Regions from separate parts of the Kitasatospora sp. NPDC086791 genome, predicted to be linked through region 4. Evidence: riboswitches for the same ligand, from Rfam matches in the RefSeq annotation. Region 4 holds a riboswitch; each other region holds the start of a gene.

Region 1 (5,123 bases), on a different contig from region 4:
GTCGAGCGGGGCGGAAGGGTCGAGGCGGTCGAACAGCAACTGGACGGCGCCGGTCCCCGGGTGCCGGACCGGGGTGGCCCGGACGCCGAACACCTCGGCCAGCAGGGCGGGCCGGAGCACCTCGCGGGGCGGCCCGGAGGCGACGATCCGGCCGGCCCGCAGCACGTACAGCAGGTCGCAGTGGCCCGCCGCCAGGTTGAGGTCGTGCAGCGCGGTGAGCACCGTCGGACCGGCCTCGCGGGCCAGCGCCAGGACCTCCAACTGGTGGGCGATGTCCAGGTGGTTGGTGGGTTCGTCGAGCACCAGCAGGCGCGGTTCCTGGACCAGCGCGCGGGCGAACAGCACCCGCTGCTTCTCGCCCCCGGACAGGCTCAGGAAGCCCCGTTCGGCGAGGTGGCCGGCCCGGACCTTGCGCAGCGCCTCGGCGCAGCGCTCCCGGTCCCCGTCGGCCGGGGCGCCGAACCCGCGCCGGTGCGGCAGCCGGCCCATCGCGACCACCTCGGCCACCGTGAAGTCGAACTCGGCGGAGTGCTCCTGGGTCAGCGCGGCCACCCGGCGGGCGCTCGCGCGGGCGGAGAGCGCGTGCAGGTCGTCGCCGGCCAGCCGGACGGCGCCGCCGGCCGGCTTCAGCACCCGGTAGACGCAGCGCAGCAGGGTCGACTTGCCGCTGCCGTTCGGCCCGACGAGTCCGACCACCTGCCCGGCGGCCGCCGCCAGGCTCACCTCGTGGACCAGCCGGGCGCCGGCCAGCTCCACCGAGACGGTGTCGACGTCGAGGTCCTGGGCCGCCGTAGGGTCGGCGGGGCCGCTCGGTCCGGTCACGATCGGCCTCCGAAGGCGTGGCCGCGCCGGCGCATCATCAGCAGGAAGACGGGCACCCCGAGCACGGCGGTGAACACCCCCACGGGCAGTTCGGCGGGCGCCAGCAGGGTGCGGGAGGCGATGTCCACCCAGACCAGCAGCAGCGCCCCGGCGAGCGGCGCGACCAGCAGCACCCGGCGGTGCGCGGCGCCGACCAGCATCCGGGCCAGGTGCGGCACCAGCAGCCCGACGAACCCGATCGCCCCGCTGACCGCGACCACCGTGCCGGTGACGGCGGCGGTCACCACGAACAGCTCCCGGCGCAGCCGGTCCGGGTCCACGCCGAGCGCGGCGGAGGTCTCGTCCCCCATGGCGAGCCCGTCCAGCCGTCCGGCGGCGCAGCCGAGGTGGGCCAGGCCGGCCAGCACGGTGCCGGCGGCGATCGGCACCGAGCCCCAGGTGGCGCCGCCGAGGCTGCCGAGCAGCCACATCATGGCGCTCCGGGCGGCCTCGCCGCGGTCGGCGGCGAAGACCATCAGGGTGGTGGTGGCGGCGAAGCCGTGGGAGAGGGCGGTGCCGGTGAGCACCAGCCGCAGCGGGGTGAGCCCGTACGCGGTGCGGGCGGCGAGGTAGACCAGCGCCATCGCGACCAGCGCGGAGCCGAAGGCGGAGGCGGAGACCGCCCAGACCCCGAGCGAGGCGAAGGCGCCGAACAGCAGGACGGCGTTGGCGCCGACGGCCGCGCCGGAGGAGATGCCGAGGACGAAGGGGTCGGCGAGCGCGTTGCGCACCAGCGCCTGCACGGCGACCCCGGTGGCGGCGAGCCCGGCGCCGACCACGGCGGCCAGCACGGTGCGGGGCAGCCGGATCTCCCAGACGATGGCGTACGCGGCCGCCTCGTCCGCCTCCAGCCGACCGCCCGTCAGCCCGGCGCCCAGCAGCCGCAGCACGCGGGGGAGCCCGATCCCGGAGAAGCCGAAGGCGACCCCGCAGACCAGGGAGAGCAACAGGGCGGCGGCGAGGCCGACGGCGAGCGGGAGCGCGGGTATGCGGCGGTCGGGCGGGCCGACCGCGCCGTTCGCGGGTGCGCGGTTCACGGGTGCGCCTTGCCTCGGGCCGCGGGTGCGCCGGGGCGGGCGCGGGCCGGAGGCGTGCCGGGGCGCCGTTCCCCTCGCAGTCCGCGGCGAGTTGTCGGGAGGTCAGCGGCCGGGGGCGATCGGGCTGGCGCGGCCGCACCGCTGGGACGGGCCGTGCTCACCGTTGCGGGTCAGCGCCGGATTCACACCGGACTTCCCCCTCGGACGCCCTGGCAGCATAACAGCCACTCAGGGCAGGCAACCCTTACCGGTCTCACCCCGCACGTTCGCTCCGGACGCGAACGCACGACCGCCCCCGTCCGGCGGTGCGGACGGGGGCGGTCGGGTGGCGACGCGTCAGGCTCAGGCCTGCTTGGTCTCCCAGAAGATCTTGTCGACCTCGGCGATCAGGTCCAGCAGGGCCTGGCCGGTGGCCGGGTCGGTGGACGCCTTGGCGGCCGAGGCGGCCTTCAGGGTGTCGTTGATCAGCTGGTGCAGCTGCGGGTACTTCTCGAAGTGCGGGGCCTTGAAGTAGTCGCTCCACAGCACCGAGATGTGGTGCTTGACGGCCTCGGCGCGCTGCTCCTTGATGATGACGGCGCGGGCGCGGAAGTGCGGGTCCTCGTTGGCCTGGTACTTCTCCTGGGTGGCCTTGACGGACTCGGCCTCGATCCGGGCCTGCGCCGGGTCGTACACGCCACAGGGCAGGTCACAGTGGGCGTGAGCGGTGGCACGCGGTGCAAACAGACGAGAGAACATGGGAGTCCTTCCTTAGATCGTCTTCCCGCGCCCGAGATTACCCTTCCGCCCGCGCGGTTTCGCGATCGGGCGGTGGGCCTAGGGCAAAAGACGGACCCGGAACCGGGGTAATCCGGGCATCGGGCAGGTGGCGGCCCGTACGGCAGACTGGGGGCCGGCGGTGCGGGAGGAGGAGTCGTGGCGCGGAGCGCGGAACCGGAGGGCCGGGCCCGGAGCGGCGTGCTGCCGTTCGGGCTGGTCGACGTGGCGGGCCGGTCGATGGTCCCGACCCTGTACGAGGGCGACCGGCTGCTGGTCCGCTACGGCGCGCCGATCCGACCGGGGGCCGTGGTGCTCTTCCGGCACCCCTTCCAGCAGGACCTGCTGGTGCTGAAGCGGGCCGTCGAGCGGAGGCCCGGCGGCTGGTGGCTGCTGTCCGACAACCGCCCGGTGGACAGCGACAGCCGCAGCTACGGCGCGGTCCCGGACGAGCTGGTGCTCGGCCGGGCGCTGCTGCGGCTGCGCCCGAGCCCGGCCTGGCTGGCGCCGGGGCGCCGGCTGGAGCGGCTGCTGCTCACCCCGCGGCTGGCCCGGGTGCCGGGCCTGGCCCGCCGCCTCGGCGTCCGGGTCGAGGAGCTCTAGCCGGTTCCGGCGTTGAGCGCCGCCTCCGCCTCCTGGCGCTTGCGGGCCCGGTAGGCGGCGACGTTGGCCCGGGTCGCGCAGCGGTCCGAGCAGTAGCGGCGGGAGCGGTTGGTCGAGGTGTCCAGGTAGGCGTTGCGGCAGGGCGCGGCCTGGCAGATGCCCAGCCGGTCGGCGCCCAGCTCGGTCAGGTGGACGGCCAGGCCCATGCAGGCGACCGCGCTGAAGTGCGCGGTGGCGGTCGCCGAGTTGTCGGCCAGGTGCAGGTGCCAGCGCGGCCGTCCGGCGTCGTCCAGGTAGTCGTGCCCGGAGATCAGCGGGCTGACGGGGTACTCCATCAGCAGACTGTTCAGCAGGTCGACCCCCCGGACCTCGTCCCCTTCGGCGGCGGCCTCGAAGACCCCGCGCAGCCGGGTCCGCACCGCCCGCAGCCGGGGCAGATCGGACTCGTCGGCGAGCGCGGCGGCCCGCGACGAGTCGGAGAACAGGGCGCGCACCGCGTCCACGGAGGTCAGCGTGTCGGTGCCGCGCTCGGGCTCCTCGGTGTTCACCAGCCGAACGGCGAGATCGGCGTACGAGGCGAGCTCCACGGCGGTCCTTCCAGAAAATCGGTAACGGGCTGACTGCTTCCAGCCTATTACCCGAGCGGGGAAAACGTCGGCGCCCGGCAGGAGCTGCCTGCCGGGCGCCGACGGTGGGGATATCAACGGTGGGGATATCAGAGGACCTTGGAGAGGAAGGCCCTGGTGCGTTCGTGCTGCGGGTCGGTGAGGACGTCGCGGGGGGTGCCGGATTCGACCACCACACCGCCGTCCATGAACACCAGTGCGTCACCGACCTCGCGGGCGAAGCCCATCTCGTGGGTGACGACCACCATGGTCATGCCCTCCTCGGCGAGGCCGCGCATGACGTCGAGGACGTCGCCGACCAGCTCCGGGTCGAGCGCCGAGGTGGGCTCGTCGAAGAGCATCAGCTTCGGCTTCATGGCCAGCGCGCGGGCGATCGCGACGCGCTGCTGCTGGCCGCCGGAGAGCTGGGAGGGGTAGTTCTTCGCCTTGTCGGAGAGGCCGACCCGCTCCAGCAGGGCCATCCCGCGCTCGCGGGCGTCGGCCCTGCTCTCCTTGCGGACCTGCACCGGCGCCTCGATGACGTTGTCCAGCGCGGTCATGTGCGGGAAGAGGTTGAAGTGCTGGAACACCATGCCGATGTCCCGGCGCTTCTCCGCGACCTCGCGGTCCCGGAGCTCGTGCAGCCGGTCGCCCTTCATCCGGTAACCGACCAGCTCGCCGTCCACCGAGAGCAGCCCGCCGTTGATCTTCTCCAGGTGGTTGATGCACCGCAGGAAGGTCGACTTGCCGGAGCCGGAGGGGCCGACGAGGACGAACACCTCGCCCCGGCGGACTTCGAGGTCGATGCCCTTGAGCACCTCCACCAGACCGTAGGACTTGCGCACGCCCTGGGCCTCGACCATCAGCGCGGCCGCCGAGTCCTGGGGCTGCGGCTTGGTCAGGTCGGTCATACGTGGCCACCTCCTTCGGCGCCCGTGACCACGTCGTCCTTGGCCTTCGGCACGGGCTTGCCGGCGAACAGCCGGCGCAGTCGCTGCAGCGGCGTGGGCGGGAGCACCCGGTTGGCGCCGCGCGCGTAGTGCCGCTCGATGTAGTACTGGACCACGGTGAGGATCGAGGTCAGCAGCAGGTACCAGATGCTGACGACGAGCAGCAGCGGGATGGTCTGGAAGGTGCGCGAGTAGATGTTCTGGCCCGCCCGGAGCAGCTCCTCCAGCGAGATCGCCGAGACCAGCGAGGTGGTCTTCAGCATCGAGATGGTCTCGTTGCCGGTCGGCGGGATGATCACCCGCATGGCCTG
Region 2 (5,123 bases), on a different contig from region 4:
GCAGTGCGGGCGGCGCCGCCGTCGCACCGGGCGACGCGCTCGCCGCCCCGCTGGCCGGGGGCACCGTCGCCACCTTCTACTCGACCGCCACCAGCACCACCGGCGTCACCTGCGCCGTCTCGCAGCTCGCCGCGAAGGTGCTGACCAACCCGGCGGCCCCGGGCTCGGCCACCGGGTCGCTGACCGGGCTGACCTTCGGCTCGTGCACCAGCAACGTCACCGGCGTCACCTCGGTGCGCAGCCTGACCGTCGGCAACCTCCCGTACGGCGTGACCGTCTCCGACGGACCGGGGCTCCCGGTCACCCTCAACGGCGGGTCGGCCGGGGCGATCCAGGCCACCGCCGTGCTCAACAGCTGGTTCGGCACCATCACGTGCACCTACCAGCTCAGCGGCGCCTTCTCCGGCAACGCCGACAACACCGCGCACAGCCTGGCCTTCCGCAACGAGCACTTCGCCAAGAGCGGCGGCTCCGGGCTCTGCCCCGGCGACGGGTACTTCTCCGCGACGTACGGCCCGGTCGCCGACACCACCCAGCCGGGCGGCCCGGCGGTGTACGTCAACTGACCGCCCGCCGACGGAAACACCGGCCGACGCCGGGTCCCCACCGGAGAGACCGGCCGGGCCCGGCCGGAGCGACCCACGTCGCCCCGGCCGGCCCCGACGCCGCACGGCATCCCCGGAATCCCCGGAGGCGCGCCGCCGCGCCCCCGGTCGCGGTCAGCCCGTCAGTTCCTCCCGCAGCCGGCGGGCGGCGGCGACCAGGCTGTCCAGCGAGGCCCGGGTCTCCGGCCAGCCACGGGTCTTCAGGCCGCAGTCGGGGTTGACCCACAGCCGCTCGGCCGGGATCACCGCGAGGCCGGCCCGCAGCAGGGAGACCGCCTCCTCGGTGCTCGGCACCCGCGGGGAGTGGATGTCCCAGACGCCGGGGCCGACCTCGCGCGGGTACCCGGCCCGGGCGAGTTCACCGGCCACCTCCATGTGCGAGCGGGTCGCCTCCAGCGAGATGACGTCCGCGTCGAGGTCGTCGATCGCCGCCATGATCGCGCCGAACTCGGCGTAGCACATGTGGGTGTGGATCTGGGTGTCGGCGCGGACGCCCGAGGTGGCGAGCCGGAACGACCCGGTGGCCCAGTCCAGGTACGCCGGGCGGTCGGCGGCCCGCAGCGGCAGGGTCTCGCGCAGGGCCGGCTCGTCGACCTGGACGACGGCCGCCCCGGCCGCCTCCAGGTCGGTGACCTCGTCGCGCAGGGCGAGGGCGACCTGACGGGCGGTGTCGGCGAGCGGCTGGTCGTCGCGGACGAAGGACCAGGCGAGCATGGTGACCGGGCCGGTGAGCATGCCCTTGACCGGGCGGCCGGTCAGGCCCTGGGCGTAGCGGAACCAGTCGACGGTCATCGGGTGCGGGCGGGAGATGTCCCCGGCGAGGACCGGCGGGCGCACGTACCGGGTGCCGTAGGACTGCACCCAGCCGTGCCGGGTGGCCAGGTAGCCGGTGAGCTGCTCGGCGAAGTACTGGACCATGTCGTTGCGTTCGGGCTCGCCGTGCACCAGGACGTCCAGTCCGGCCTTCTCCTGGTAGGCGACGACCTCGCGGACCTCGGCCTCCATCCGCTCGCGGTACGTGTCCGCACTGATCCGACCCGCCGTCAGATCCGCTCGGGCCAGGCGAAGTTCGCTGGTCTGCGGGAAGGAGCCGATGGTGGTGGTCGGCAGCAGCGGCAGGCCGAGCCGGGCGCGCTGGGCCTCGGTCCGGACGGCGTAGGGCTGGGCCCGGCGGGCGTCCGCCCCGGTGACGGCGGTGACCCGGGCCCGGACCGCCGGGTCGCGGGTGATCGGCGAGTTGGCCCGGGAGGCCAGGTCGGCGCGGTTGGCGGCGAGTGCGGCGGTGATCGCGCCGGTGCCCTCGCGCAGGCCCCGGGCCAGCAGCGCCGCCTCGGCGGCCTTCTGCTTGGCGAAGGCCAGCCAGCGGGCGATCTGCGGGTCCAACTCCCGTTCGTCGGCGGCGTCCAGGGGGACGTGCAGCAGCGAGCAGGACGGCGCGACGTCGATCCGGTCGGCGAGGCCGAGCAGGGTCGCCAGAGTGGCCAACGACCGCTCCAGGTCGTTGATCCAGATGTTGCGTCCGTCGATCACGCCGGCCACCAGGCGCTTGCCGGGCAGTCCGCCGACGGCGGCGAGGCCGTCCAGGTTGGCGGCGGCCGGCCCGGTGAAGTCCAGCGCCAGGCCCTCGACCGGGGCCTTGGCGAGCACCGGCAGGGCGTCGCCGAGGCGGTCGAAGTAGCTCGCGACCAGCAGCTGCGGCCGGTCGGCGAGGCCCCCGAGGTCGCGGTAGGCGCGGGCGGCGGCGTTGAGCTCGGCCGGGGTGCGGTCCTGCGCCAGCGCGGGCTCGTCCAGCTGCACCCACTCGGCGCCGGCGGCCCGCAGGTCCGCCAGCAGCCGCGCGTAGACGGGCAGCAGCCGGTCCAGCAGGGTGATCGGCTGGAAGTCGGCGGCGACGCCGGGGGCCGGCTTGGCCAGCAGCAGGTAGGTGACCGGGCCGACCAGCACCGGCCGGGCCCGGTGGCCGAGCGCGAGCGCCTCGCCCAGCTCCGCGACGGCCTTGGCGGAGTTCGCGGCGAACACCGTGTCGGGGCCCAACTCGGGCACCAGGTAGTGGTAGTTGGTGTCGAACCACTTGGTCATCTCCAGTGGCGCGACGTCCTGGGTGCCGCGCGCCATGGCGAAGTACCCGGCGAGCGCGTCGGCCTCGACGGCCTTCCGGTGCCGGGGCGGGATCGCGCCGACCGCGACCGTGGTGTCCAGCACGTGGTCGTAGAGCGAGAAGTCACCGGTCGGGACCTCCTGGATCCCGGCTTCGGCGAGCTGCCGCCAGTTCTTCCGGCGCAGCTCGGCGGCGGTGGCGAGCAGGGCCCCGGCGCCGACCGCGCCCTTCCAGTACCCCTCGATGGCCTTCTTGAGCTCCCGGCCCCGGCCCTGACGGGGGTAGCCGTACGCGGTGGCCCGGGTCGCCGCAGCTGCGGACTTCACTGTCAAGGGACTCTCCTTCGCGAGTCTTCACTCCATGGGCCCCGGGGGCCGGACGAGAGCGCGAAGGGGTGACGAGCCGGACGGGTCGGGCCGCGTCGAACGCGCGGATGCCAGAACCGCCTGGTGTGTACGCCGACCCGCCCACGAGGTCACCGGGGTGTCCGCGCACGATCGGTCGCGCGCGGGCAACGGGCAGGTCTTCGGACTCGCGGGCACACCCGCCCTGTGAAGGGCGGACACCTACTGGCCGTCGCTTCCCAGGCCCTCCCGGGCCCAGTGCGTATGACGGCGGTCGTTCCCGCTCACCGCTGCGGGGCAGTCCCGGATTCCCACCGGGTTCCCTCTTACGACGCGCCTGCCTGGCGGACAGGGCGAACCAGCTGCGCGGCCAGCTTACGGGCGCGGCGGCTTCGCGGACAGCGGGATCCCGGAACCCGTCCGAGGAGTGAGACGCCGGGCGGCCCGGGCCGGGGCGTACCGGACGTCCGCCCCCTGGACGCCGACCGCCCCGAACCCCAAGGGGCGGTCAGGCCACCCCGCCCGCGGCGCTCTCGACCCGTCCCTACGACACGGCGCGCAGCACGATCAACGCGCCCACGCCTCGCCCTCGTTGACCCAGATCCGGAGCATCCGCCGGGCGTGCGGACCGGGTTCGTCGACGAACGGCGAACGCCCGTGCAGGACCCGGCTGTTGCGGATGATCAGCAGATCCCCGGCGGCCATCGACAGCCCGAAGGAGATCTCCGGCCGGTACAGCACCTCGTCCAGCACGCCCAGCGCCTCCCATTGACGGTCCGTCAGCTCGGGGCCGCCCCGGTCCGGGGAGGAGCGGACGGTGCGGGTCTGGTAGTAGCAGCCGACCGTCCCCTCCGCCCGGTCGTAGAGGATCGGGGTGACCACCACCTGCGGGCCCGCCCGGCCGGTCCGGTCGAACGTCCAGTCCTCGCAGAGCGTGGCCAGCGCGTCCGGCCGCTCCCGCTCGATCAGGTCGCGGACGTGCCGCGCGCTCGCCAGCTTGGTCAACCCGCCGCCGTCGAAGGCCGGCCGGAGGCAGAGCAGGACGAGCAGGTCGCAGGTGTCGCAGTGGAAGCCGAGTTCGGCGCCGCCGTCGCCGTCCTGGTCGTGCAGGACCGAGGCGAGGTCGCCGCGCCCGTTCTGCGGGACGATCCGGCCGTAGTCCCGCAGCAGGAAGGAGAGCGCCTCGACGATCTCCTCCTCCGGGTGCGCCGGGTCCACCAGGCCGCCCACGTGGGTGATGCCGACGGAGGCGACGGCGTCCCGGGCGAAGTCCCGCAGCCGCTCGCGCACCGGCCCGGCCGCGCCCCAGCGCCCGGCCCGGGCGTCGGCCCACAGCAGCCGCCGCTCCACCTCCCCCAGCGGAAGCGACCAGAGCCCCCGCCGGGCGTCCAACTCCAGGCTGCTCCAGCCGATTTCCTTCGCCTTCTCCATGGTTCTCCTCCCTACCGGCTTCCGGCCTCCGACCTCCGGCAGCCAGCCGGGCCGGACGGGCGGGACCGGACAGGACCAGGCGGCCGCGACCGCCACGAAGAGGAACGCACCGATCACGCAAGGTAGTCCGCCCCAGGAGTATGAACCGGCCATCGCGTCCACGACAAGACCGGTGTCAACTCGTGACCGCCTTCCCGCCACCCTGCCGTTCAGCTCCGGCCGGCCGTCGATTCCTTCCCCACGGGGCACGGCGGTCCGCTCCCGCCCCGGTGATTCGCCGCCGGAACAGCGGATGCGGCAGAGTGACCCCATGAGCTCGGACACCCGGAGTCACGTGGCAGTCGGCCGGACGGCCCCGTCGGCCCGGCGGCGCCCGGTCCAGCAGCGCAGCCAGGAACGGTACGGCCGCATCCTCGACGCCTGCGCCGGGCTGCTGGACGAGGTCGGGGCGACCGCGCTCACCACCAAGGAGGTCGCCCACCGGGCGCAAGTCCCGATCGGCACCCTCTACCAGTTCTTCGCCGGCAAGGAGGACCTGCTGGCCGCACTGGCCGGCCGCAACCTCGACCGGTACCTCCGGCGCCTCGACGCCCGGCTGACCGCCGCCGCGCCGGTCGGCCCGGCCGCCTTCACCGACCTCGCGGT
Region 3 (5,123 bases), on a different contig from region 4:
TCGTCCTCCCGGGCGTGCTCCGCCAGTGTCCGGTCCAGCTGCTCCTCGTCCAGCCCCGGCGCGTCGAAGGGGTTGCGGCGGCGCCGGTGCGGCAGCGCCAGCTGCGCGGCCTTGCGGACGTCCTCCTCCAGCACCTCGGTGCGCCCGTCCCAGGCGGCGAGCGCGACGGCCGTGCGGGCCATCACGATGTCCGCGCGCAGGCCGTCCACCTCGAACGCGGCGCACACGGCGGTGATCTGACGCAGCGCCTGTTCGGTCAGCTCGACCTTGGGCAGCAACTCCCGTGCGGCGGTGATGCGTTCGGCGAGCGCCCGTTCCTCCTCGGCGAACCGCGCGGCGAAGCCGGCCGGGTCCGCGTCGTACGCGAGGCGCCGCCGGACCACGTCGGCGCGCTCGGCCGGGTCGCGGGTGGCGGCGATCTCGACGGTCAGGCCGAACCGGTCGAGCAGCTGCGGCCGCAGCTCGCCCTCCTCCGGGTTCATCGTGCCGACCAGCAGGAACCGGGCCGCGTGCCGCACCGACACGCCCTCGCGCTCGACGTACGAGCGGCCCATCGCGGCGGCGTCCAGCAGCAGGTCCACCACGTGGTCCTGGAGGAGGTTGACCTCGTCGATGTAGAGCACGCCGCGGTGCGCCTTGGCGAGCAGTCCGGGCTCGTACGCCTTGACGCCCTCGGCCAGCGCGCGCTCCAGGTCGAGCGAGCCGACGATCCGGTCCTCGGCCACGCCGACCGGCAACTCGACGAGCTGGGAGAGCCGTTGGTGGCTCCCGGCGGCCGCCTCGTGCGGCCCGTCCGGGCACTGCGGGTCGGGCGCGGACGGGTCGCAGGCGAAGCGGCAGCCGTCCACGGCGGCGATGGACGGCAGCAGGCCGGCCAGCGCGCGCACCATGGTGGACTTCGCGGTGCCCTTCTCGCCGCGCACCAGCACGCCGCCCACGGCCGGGGAGACCGCGTTCAGCAGCAGCCCGAGCCGCAGGTCGGCCATGCCGACGATCGCGGTGAACGGATAGCGGACCTCAGTCATGCGTCACTCCCAGGTGCCCCGGGCGCCAGGAACGGCAGCGATCCGGCCGCCGGCACCCCGCCCTCGATCAGCTTCCACAGCGCGTCGGTGTCCGCGTGCTCCTCGATCAGGTCGCCCAGCCGGTCCAGCCGGGCCTCGCGCGCCGCGGCGAACGAGGTGTCCGGCGCCGGGACGAACGCCCGGCCGGACAACTCGGCGACCTCGCGCAGGAGTTCACGGCGGAAGCCGTCGTTCTCCAGCACTCCGTGCCAGGTCGTGCCCCAGACCGGGCCGACCCGGCAGCCGTCCAGGCCCTGCCCCCGGCCGTCGGAGACGAACGGCTCCCCGCCCTCCACGGTCACCACCCCGTGGTGGATCTCGTAGCCCTCGACCCGGTGCCCGGCGGCCTCGCCGACCGGCCGCGCCAGCACCTTCCCGGTGCCGAAGCGCACCTGCGTCGGCAGCAGGCCGAGCCCCTCGACGGCGCCCGCCCTGGACTCCACCTCGTCGACGATCCCGCGCGCCAGCATCTGGTAGCCGCCGCACACCCCGAGGACCGGCAGTCCGGCGGCCGCCCGCGCCTTCAGCGCCGGCTCCAGGCCGCGCTCGCGCAGCCAGGCGAGGTCCGCCACGGTGGCCCGGGTCCCGGGCAGCACCACCAGGTCGGCGTCGGCCAGTTCCTCCGGCCGGGTGGCCCAGCGCACCAGCACGCCCGGTTCCTGCGCCAGCGCGTCCAGGTCGGTGAAGTTGGACAGCCGGGGGAAGCGCACCACGGCGACCCGCAGCACGTCCGCGCCGAGCGGCCCGCGCCCGTCCACCCGGTCCACCACGGTCGACAGGTCCAGCGAGTCCTCGGCGTCCAGCCAGAGCCCGGGCAGCATCGGCAGGGTGCCCAGCACCGGACGGCCGGTCAGCCCGTGCAGCATCTCCAGCCCGGGCGCCAGCAGCCGCGCGTCGCCGCGGAACTTGTTGACGAACCAGCCCGCCACGTGCCGCTGGTCCTCCGCCGACAGCAGCGCCAGCGTCCCGTACATCGCCGCGAACACGCCGCCGCGGTCGATGTCCCCGACGACCACCACCGGCAGCCCGGCGGCCGTCGCCAGGCCCATGTTGGCGATGTCGCGGTCGCGCAGGTTGATCTCGGCGGGCGAGCCGGCGCCCTCGCAGACGACCACCTCGTAGCGGCGGCGCAGATCGGCCAGGCACTCCAGGGCCCGCTCCAGCAGGACGGGCTTGCGCTCGCGGTAGTCCAGCGCGCCCACCTCGGCGACCGGCCGGCCCAGCAGCACCACCTGGCTGCGGCCGTCCGCGCCGGGCTTCAGCAGCACCGGGTTCATCGCCGCCTCCGGCTCGACCCGGGCGGCCTGCGCCTGCATCGCCTGCGCGCGGCCGATCTCGGCGCCGTCCGCGGTGACGAAGGAGTTCAGCGACATGTTCTGCGCCTTGAACGGCGCGACCCGGACCCCTTGACGGGCCAGCCAGCGGCAGATGCCGGCCGTCACCACGCTCTTGCCCGCGTCCGAGGTCGTCCCCGCGACCAGCAGCGCGTTCGTCATGCCCTTCCCCTCTTCCCCAGGAGCGCGCGCAGCAGGACGTGCCCCGCGACCGTCGTACCCAGCGCCAGCGCACCCACCCGCCGGGAGAGTGCGCAGGCCCGCTCGATGTCGTCCACCGTCACCGGCCGCAGCTCCGCGCCCAGCACCGGCCGGTGCTCCACGCGTTCGCCGTACCGCAGCGTTCCGCCCAGCCGCACGCCGACGGCGCCGGCGAACGCCGACTCCGCCTGACCCGCGTTCGGACTCGGGTGCGCGGAGCCGTCGCGCCGCCAGACCCGCCAGGCCGTCCGGGGCTGCGGGGCGGCGGCGACCGTCAGCAGCGCCGTGAGCCGGGCGCCCGGCCAGCCGGCCAGGTCGTCCAGCCGGGCCGAGGCCCAGCCGAACCGGAGGTGGCGCGGTGAGCGGTGGCCCACCATGGCGTCCAGGGTGTTCACCGCGCGGAAGGCCAGCAGCCCGGGCGTGCCCGCGAGGGCGCCCCAGGTCAGCGCGTTCACCACGGCGTCGGCGGTGTTCTCGGCCACCGACTCGACCACCGCGCGGGCGATCTGCTGCTCGTCCAGCGCGCTCGGGTCCCGCCCGCACAGGTGCGGCAGCCGTTCCCGCGCGGCCCGCAGGTCGCCGTCCTTCAGCGCGCGGCCGACGGTACGGGCCTCCCGGGTCAGCGAGGTGCCGCCGAGCACCGTCCAGGTCGCGGCCGCCGCCAGCGCCGCCCGGCCCAGCGGGCGCCGGCCCACCGTACGGTCCAGGGCGAGCGCGCCCGCCGCGACCGCGCCCACGCACAGCGCCGTGTACCCGGCCCCGGCGGCCCGGTCGTCGCGCCACAGCCGCCGCTCCAGCCGGGTCGCGGCACTGCCGAAGGCGGCCACCGGGTGGCCCCGGCGCGGATCGCCGTAGCGGGCGTCGGCGGCGTGGCCCGCGACGGCGCCCAGCGCGAACCAGGCGGCGCGGGCGAGCGGACGCCCGGTCAGGGCGCGGTGGGTCATCGGCCGCACGTCAGGAGGCGGAGTGCCGGAAGGCTCCGCGCCGGAAGGCCGGGCCCGGGCAGAGCGTGCGCCGGAAGGCCGTGCACGGGACGGCCGCTCGGGGTCCGGCGGGGCGGGGCAGCCTGCATCGCGTGCGTGTCCTCACTCAGGGTCCGCGCCCTGGATCGACGTAGCGGGGGCGAGAGTCTCCTGGCTTCCGGGTCGGACGCACCTCCGGAGCCTTCCAGCGGCTTCTGACGGCCCGCCGTGGCCCCTCCCGGCCGTCGGCGGGCAAGGAGGGAATTCCGAGTGTGCTCCCCGGTGACAGTGGCGGGACCGCGCCGGACTCGCACCGGCTTCCTCTCCATGCCTCCGATTGGCCCCAGGATCCCATCACGCGGCCGAACCGGGAGTCAACCGAGGTCACGGAGGGGTTGGTCACACGCGACACCGGCTGACGGCCCGTGGGGTCACCCGGCGCGGCACCGCCCCGGCGCCCGGCCGCTCCGTGCGTCCGGGCGCCGGGGCCGCGCCCCGGTCCGCCCCCGCCGCGCGGTGGCACGCGCCGCGGGGAGGGTGACCCGGACGGGCCAGCCCGGTGGCCGGGCGGGCGGGGCGCCGGTGGACTGGTGTACGACCACCGTCCGGTCCGAGACCAACAGAGCGGGGAACGATATGCGCTGGGGAACCGCTGCCGTCGTGGCGGCCGCCGCCGTCGGAGCCGGTGCCGCCGTCCTGGTGATCGGCCGCCGGGCCTCCGAGCGGATGGTCCGTCCGGTGACCGTCGTCCAGGAGTCCGGGCCGGTCCTGGTCCGCAGTCTCGGCGCCGGGTGGATCACCTTCACCAGCAGCCCCGAGAGCCTGAACCCCGGTCGCTGGGCGGTCGAGTGGGAGGACGGCGGTCACGCCGTCGTCGAGGAGGTCCTGCACAGCGACGAGCAGGGCGTCACCCGTCGGCTGGTCCGCGCCGACCGGGGCACCCTCGCTCCCGGCACCGCGGTCCGTTTCACCCCCCGCGTCCACCTCGGCGACCCCACCCGGGCCCTCGGCCTCGCCTACACCGAGACCGCCGCGGACGGCGAGCTCGGCGCCCTCCCCGCCTGGTACCTGGACGGCAAACGCGGCACCTGGGTGATCCTGGTGCACGGCCCGGAGGCGGACCGCCAGCAGACCCTCCCGGTGCTGCCCGTCCTCGACCGCCTCACCCTGCCCGCCCTGGCCGTCACCTACCGCGGCGACGAGGGCGCCCCCGCCTCCCCGGACGGGTACAGCCACTTCGGCGAGACCGAGTGGCGCGACGTCGAGGCGGCGGTCCGGCTGGCGCTCGACACCGGCGCGAGCCGGGTGATCCTCTACGGCTGGTCGGTCGGCGCCACGACGGTCCTGCGGACCGCGGCCCGCTCCGACCGATCCCACGCCGTCAGCGGCCTGATCCTCGACTCGCCGGTCCTCGACCTGCCGGCCGCCGCCCGCCGCGACGCCGAACGCCTGGGCTTCCGCGGCACCGCCGCCGACCTCGGGGCGCTCGCCGCCCGGGGCCGCACCGGCATCGACCTCGCCGACTTCTCCCGCCTCGCCGAGGGCGCCGACCTGCGCGTCCC
Region 4 (5,123 bases):
CGGCGGGCCGAGGAGCGGAGCCAGGTCGCGAAGGAGGCGCAGGCGCACACCCTGCTGGTCAGCCTCGCGGCGGAGCTCGGTGACCGGGAGCTGGCGGAGCGCAGCCGGGCGCGGCTGGGGGAACTGACCGGTCAGGGCCCGGACGAGGGCCCCTGAGGCCCGGTGGTGAACGAGACCCGGGTGCGGTGCCCGCCGGTGCGGACGGTGAGTCCGTGCCCGGGGAGGCCGGCCGGGTCGCCGCCGTCGGCGAGCCAGCAGGCCACGGCGGAGCCGAGCAGCAGCGGGTCGATGCCGGGGTCCGGGTCGCCCCAGCCCGGTTCGGCGCGGGCCTCCAGCAGCAGGCCGGTGCGCAGCCGGAGCAGGTGGCGGGCCGGGCCGAGGGCGGCCACCGCGACGGCGAGGCCGGGGAGTTCGGCGGCCGCGTCGGCGAGCCAGCGGGTGGCGGGGTGCTCGGCGCGGACCTCGGTGCGGGCCAGCACCTCCGCGGTGTAGCGCAGGGCGTCGCCCGGGTGCTCGTCGGTGAGCGCGTGGAAGCCGCGCGGGGTGTGGTCGGCCGGGTCGAAGGGGTAGCGCCGCAGGCTGACCTCGGTGCCCTCGCTCTCGCCCTCGACGTCGTACGCGGTGGGCCCGTCGGTGGTGCCGGGGCGTGGGACGGGCTTGGGGTAGGGCGGCAGGACCGGTTCCTCCCCGGGTTCGTCCAGGCCCTCCAGGAAGGAGTAGAGCAGCGGGCGCAGCAGTTCGGCGGACCGGCCGCGCCGGCTGAGCGAGCGCTCGGTGAGCGGGCGCAGGTCGGCCGGGTCCTGGTCGTGCAGGGCCAGGGCGAGCTGGGCGGCGAGGTCGCCGTCGGGGTCGAGCACCGGGGCGGTCTGGCCGAAGGCGTAGCCGGGGGAGCGCGGGTCGAGTTCGGCGGCGCCGGTGGCGACCAGCACGGTGGGCCGTTCCAGCGCGGCGCCGTAGACGGAGACCGAGCCGTGGTCGCCGATCAGGCAGTCGGCGGCGACCAGGGCGGCCTGCCAGCCCTGGTGCGGCGGGATCAGCCGCAGGCCCATCCGGCGGGCGGTGTCGAGCAGTGCCTCGGGGTCGTGCCGGCTCCAGATGTTGGGGTGCAGGACGAGGGCGACGGTGTACTCGTCGGCGGGCAGCCGGCGGACCAGGCGCCGGGGCAGGTCGGGGCGGCGGCCGAATAACGAGTGCTCGCTCCAGGTCGAGTTGACGACGACGAGCCGTCGGCCGTCGACGGCGCCGAGCGCGGCGCGGTAGGCGTCGCGGGAGCGCCGGCTGCGCAGCATCCGGTCGAAGCACGGATCGCCGACGACCCGGGCGACGTCCAGCGCCTCGGGGCAGGAGGTCCGCAGGCGGTCCAGCTGTTCGGGGTGGGAGAGGCCGAGGACGTCGACGAACACCCGTCCGCGGTGGGTGAGTTCGTTGCGGGAGAGGCCGGCGGAGCTGACCGTGTCGCCGGTGGACTCGGCCACCAGGCGGTTGTAGCCGGCGCCGTGCGGGAGGACGACGAGCCGGGCGTCCAGGCGGTGCATGGAGGAGTGGACGGCGCAGGCGACGGCCAGGTCGAAGCGGTGCCGGACGGCGTCCTCCCAGTCCAGCACGGTGAAGCCGGGCAGGCCGTGCAGGTACTCGTCCAGGGCGCGGTCGGCGAAGGCGGAGCCGGGGTTGACGGTGAAGTACCGGGCGATGCCGTCCGGGTTCAGCAGGGTGAGGACGTCCAGGACGCGGGTGGCCGAGGTGAGGGTGCGGGCGACCGCCAGCACGCGGGCACTGACCGGTCGGGTGTTCCAGCGGTCGGCGGGCCAGGCGTGGGGGTGGGACGGCACGCCATGATCGTACTCATCCGGGGTGCGGCCCGGGAGGGGTGTTCCCCGAGTGTCGGTCAGCCCGCGGCGGCGGTGGGCTCGTGGTGCTCGGCGGCGGCGCACTCGTCCAGGAGGGGGCGCATGGCCTCGTCCACGAGCCGGTAGCGCACCACACGTCCGTCCTTGTCGCCGGTGACCACCCCGGCCGTGCGGAGCAGCCGCAGGGCCTGGGAGACGGCGGGGTCGCGCATGCCGGTGGCGACCGCGAGGTCGGTGACGGCGAGCGGGCCGGCCCGGTGCAGGGCGAGCAGCAGGGCGAGCCGGCCGGGGTCGGCGAGCAGGGAGAAGCGCTCGGACCAGGACCGGACGTGCGCGGTGTCGCCGATCGCGGCGATGGCCTCGCAGACCCGGTGCCCGTCGATGGTGCGGTGGCCCGCGCGGTCGGCCGGTACGAGATGCATGCGGACATTCTTGCAGGCGGGGGCCTGTGATCCTGAACACCTGCGCAGGTGCGCAGCCTTGCATGGGTCGGGGCGGGACCCCTACCGTGTAGCCCGCCGTGGTGCTCGGGAAGACCGGTGACGGACCCTCAGGGGTCCGGATTCCGGAGCGGCCCTCGCCACTGTGATCGGGTCATTCCTTCGCCCGCGACGGAATGCGGTCCGTGTCCACGACGCCACTGGGTGCCTCGCGCCCCCGGGAAGGCGGACCCGGATGTCCCGTAAGCCAGGAGACCGGCCACGGCACTTCACGAAGTGATTCCACGAGGTGTTGGAGCGTGATCCGGAGATGACCCTGCCCGAAACCGCCGCCGCGAACGCGAAAGCGGTCCCGTCAGTGCTGCCCACCTTCCGGTGGAGACGCGAGGACACCGTCCGTACGGCCGGGTTGATGGGGGTGATCCTGGCCATGCACGTGGTGGCCTTCGGGACCCTGATCTTCCTGGTGGCGCCGGAACGGTACGCGGTCGGAACCCAGGTCTTCGGGGTGGGCCTGGGCATCACCGCCTACACCCTCGGCATGCGGCACGCGTTCGACGCCGACCACATCGCGGTGATCGACAACACCACCCGCAAGTTGATGGCGGACGGCAAGCGGCCGGTCTCGGTGGGCTTCTGGTTCGCCCTCGGGCACTCCTCGATGGTGGTCCTGATGGCGGCCCTGGTGGCGGGCGGCGCGCAGCTGGCCAACACGCTGATGGACGACGAGTCGACCACCCACAAGTGGCTCGGCGTGGTCGGGACGACCACCTCCGGCGTGTTCCTCTACCTGATCGGCGCGCTCAACCTGGCGGCGCTGCTCGGCATCGTCAAGGTGTTCCGGGCGATGCGGGCCGGGCAGTACGACGAGGCGGAGCTGGAGGCGCACCTCGACTCGCGGGGCTTCATGGCCCGGGTGCTGAACCGGGCGACCCGCTCGATCACCCGGCCCGGGCAGATGTTCCCGGTCGGCATGGTGCTGGGCCTGGGCTTCGACACCGCAACCGAGGTCACCCTGATGGTGATGGCGGGTTCGGGCGCGGCCTCCGGGCTGCCCTGGTACGCGATCGTCTGCCTGCCGCTGCTGTTCGCGGCCGGGATGAGCCTGTTCGACACCCTGGACGGGACGTTCATGAACTTCGCCTACCAGTGGGCCTTCGCCAACCCGGTGCGCAAGGTGTACTACAACCTGACCATCACGGGGCTGTCGATCGCGGTGGCCTTCATCATCGGCACCATCGAGCTGGTCGGCGTGCTGCACGAGAAGTTCGACCTGACCGACCCGGTGAGCGGCTGGATCGCGGACATCTCGCTGGACAACGTCGGCTACGCGATCGCCGGGCTGTTCGTGGTGGTCTGGGCGGTGGCGATCGGGTACTGGAAGCTCGCCGAGGTCGAGAAGCGCTGGACGCCCGAGGAGGCGTGAGCCGACGGGCCGCCGAACGGCGCCTCCCCGCCCGGGAAGGCGCCGTTCCGTGCGTGCGTGGTCAGCGCTCCTCGCGGAAGTCGACGTGCCGGCCCGCGACCGGGTCGTACTTGCGCAGGACCAGCCGGTCCGGATCGTTGCGGCGGTTCTTGCGCGTCACGTACGTGAAGCCGGTTCCGGCGGTGGAGCGGAGCTTGATGACGGGGCGCAGTTCGCTGCGGGCCATGGGGTGTCCTCCTGGTGCGTCGGGGCTGTGGCGTGCCGGATCGAGACCGTACACCGAAATGGAAGTCATTTTCATCTGGTGTAACGTGAGCTCCGTCCCGCCCATTCCCGGACGCCAGGGAGCGCCCATGTCCGCCCGCTGCCAACTCACCGGCCGGCGACCCGGCTTCGGCAACGCGATCTCGCACTCGCACCGCCGCACCGGCCGCCGCTTCGACCCCAACATCCAGCGCAAGCGCTACTGGCTGCCCGGCGAAGGCCGGTACGTCCGGCTCGCGCTGAGCGCCAAGGGCATCCGCACCGTCGACGTGATCGGCATCGAAGCCGCCGTCGCCCGCATCCGGGCCCGGGGGGAGAAGGTCTGATGGCCAAGCAGAGCAAGATCGCCAAGAACGAGCGGCGCCGCGCCGTCGTCGCCCGCTACGCCGAGCGTCGGGCCGCACTCAAGCGGATCATCGTCCACCCCGGCACCGGCCCGGCCGAACGCGCCGCCGCGCAGGCCGAACTCGCCCGCCAGCCGCGCGATGCCGGCGCGACCCGGATCCGCAACCGCGACGCGGTGGACGGCCGCCCCCGCGGCTACCTGCGGGCCTTCGGCCTCTCCCGGATCAACCTGCGCACCCACGCCCACGCCGGCCACCTGCCGGGCGTCCGCAAGGCCGGCTGGTGAGCGCCCCGGCCGCCCACCCGGAGGGGATCAAGCTGCCGGTGGTCGTCGTCGCCGGGCTGCACGCCGACGAACGCCGCGCCGCCGTCGAGGAACTGGCCGCCGCCGCGGTGGACGCCGTGGTGCTCCGGCACGACCTGCGGGACGCCGCGCGCGGCGTCGTCCACCGCGAACTGCGGGACGCCGGAGGAGCGTTCGACGAGGACGACGTACCGCTGTCGAACGACTGCCCGTGCTGCGCCCTGCGCGAGGACCTGCTGCCCCGGCTGCTGGAGATCGCCGACGAGGGCCGGTACGGGCTCGCGATCGTCGAACTGTGGGGCGGCAGCGATCCGCACCCGGCGGTCGAGGTCCTCGCCGAGGGCGAGTCGCAGGGGCGGCGGGCGGCGGACGCGGTCGAACTCGCGGGCGTGGTCGCCGCCGTCGACCCGAACCGGCTGATCGGCGAGCTCTCCGTCCCCGACGACCTGGCGGAACACGGTGAGCACACCGCCGCGCGGGACGAGCGGACCCGGGCG

The links. A riboswitch is a leader RNA that binds a small molecule or an ion and turns the genes downstream of it on or off. The one in region 4 is predicted to bind cobalamin.
Region 1: it holds a riboswitch for cobalamin, as region 4 does, so the genes downstream of both, AB0Q99_RS07725 (iron ABC transporter permease) here and AB0Q99_RS03930 (HoxN/HupN/NixA family nickel/cobalt transporter) in region 4, are expected to answer to the same signal.
Region 2: it holds a riboswitch for cobalamin, as region 4 does, so the genes downstream of both, metE (5-methyltetrahydropteroyltriglutamate--homocysteine S-methyltransferase) here and AB0Q99_RS03930 (HoxN/HupN/NixA family nickel/cobalt transporter) in region 4, are expected to answer to the same signal.
Region 3: it holds a riboswitch for cobalamin, as region 4 does, so the genes downstream of both, AB0Q99_RS16305 (cobalamin biosynthesis protein) here and AB0Q99_RS03930 (HoxN/HupN/NixA family nickel/cobalt transporter) in region 4, are expected to answer to the same signal.

Annotation. Positions count from the first base shown of each region.
Region 1 is NZ_JBFBOC010000003.1:160,293-165,415, reverse strand. It holds gene AB0Q99_RS07730 (ABC transporter ATP-binding protein) at 1-822, opposite strand, end outside; gene AB0Q99_RS07725 (iron ABC transporter permease) at 819-1,898, opposite strand; cobalamin riboswitch at 1,991-2,139, opposite strand; gene sodN (superoxide dismutase, Ni) at 2,241-2,636, opposite strand; gene sodX (nickel-type superoxide dismutase maturation protease) at 2,814-3,257, shown strand; gene AB0Q99_RS07710 (CGNR zinc finger domain-containing protein) at 3,254-3,844, opposite strand; gene AB0Q99_RS07705 (amino acid ABC transporter ATP-binding protein) at 3,973-4,773, opposite strand; gene AB0Q99_RS07700 (amino acid ABC transporter permease) at 4,770-5,123, opposite strand, start outside.
Region 2 is NZ_JBFBOC010000025.1:31,705-36,827, forward strand. It holds gene AB0Q99_RS26235 (Tat pathway signal sequence domain protein) at 1-566, shown strand, start outside; gene metE (5-methyltetrahydropteroyltriglutamate--homocysteine S-methyltransferase) at 720-3,035, opposite strand; cobalamin riboswitch at 3,203-3,425, opposite strand; gene AB0Q99_RS26245 (TauD/TfdA family dioxygenase) at 3,615-4,478, opposite strand; gene AB0Q99_RS26250 (TetR family transcriptional regulator) at 4,789-5,123, shown strand, end outside.
Region 3 is NZ_JBFBOC010000010.1:48,346-53,468, reverse strand. It holds gene AB0Q99_RS16315 (putative cobaltochelatase) at 1-1,025, opposite strand, end outside; gene AB0Q99_RS16310 (cobyric acid synthase) at 1,022-2,560, opposite strand; gene AB0Q99_RS16305 (cobalamin biosynthesis protein) at 2,557-3,543, opposite strand; cobalamin riboswitch at 3,726-3,886, opposite strand; gene AB0Q99_RS16300 (prolyl oligopeptidase family serine peptidase) at 4,198-5,123, shown strand, end outside.
Region 4 is NZ_JBFBOC010000001.1:866,433-871,555, reverse strand. It holds gene AB0Q99_RS03945 (ATP-binding protein) at 1-156, shown strand, start outside; gene AB0Q99_RS03940 (hypothetical protein) at 132-1,829, opposite strand; gene AB0Q99_RS03935 (metalloregulator ArsR/SmtB family transcription factor) at 1,886-2,269, opposite strand; cobalamin riboswitch at 2,352-2,566, shown strand; gene AB0Q99_RS03930 (HoxN/HupN/NixA family nickel/cobalt transporter) at 2,598-3,713, shown strand; gene rpmG (50S ribosomal protein L33) at 3,775-3,939, opposite strand; gene rpmB (50S ribosomal protein L28) at 4,067-4,303, shown strand; gene rpsN (30S ribosomal protein S14) at 4,303-4,608, shown strand; gene AB0Q99_RS03910 (GTP-binding protein) at 4,605-5,123, shown strand, end outside.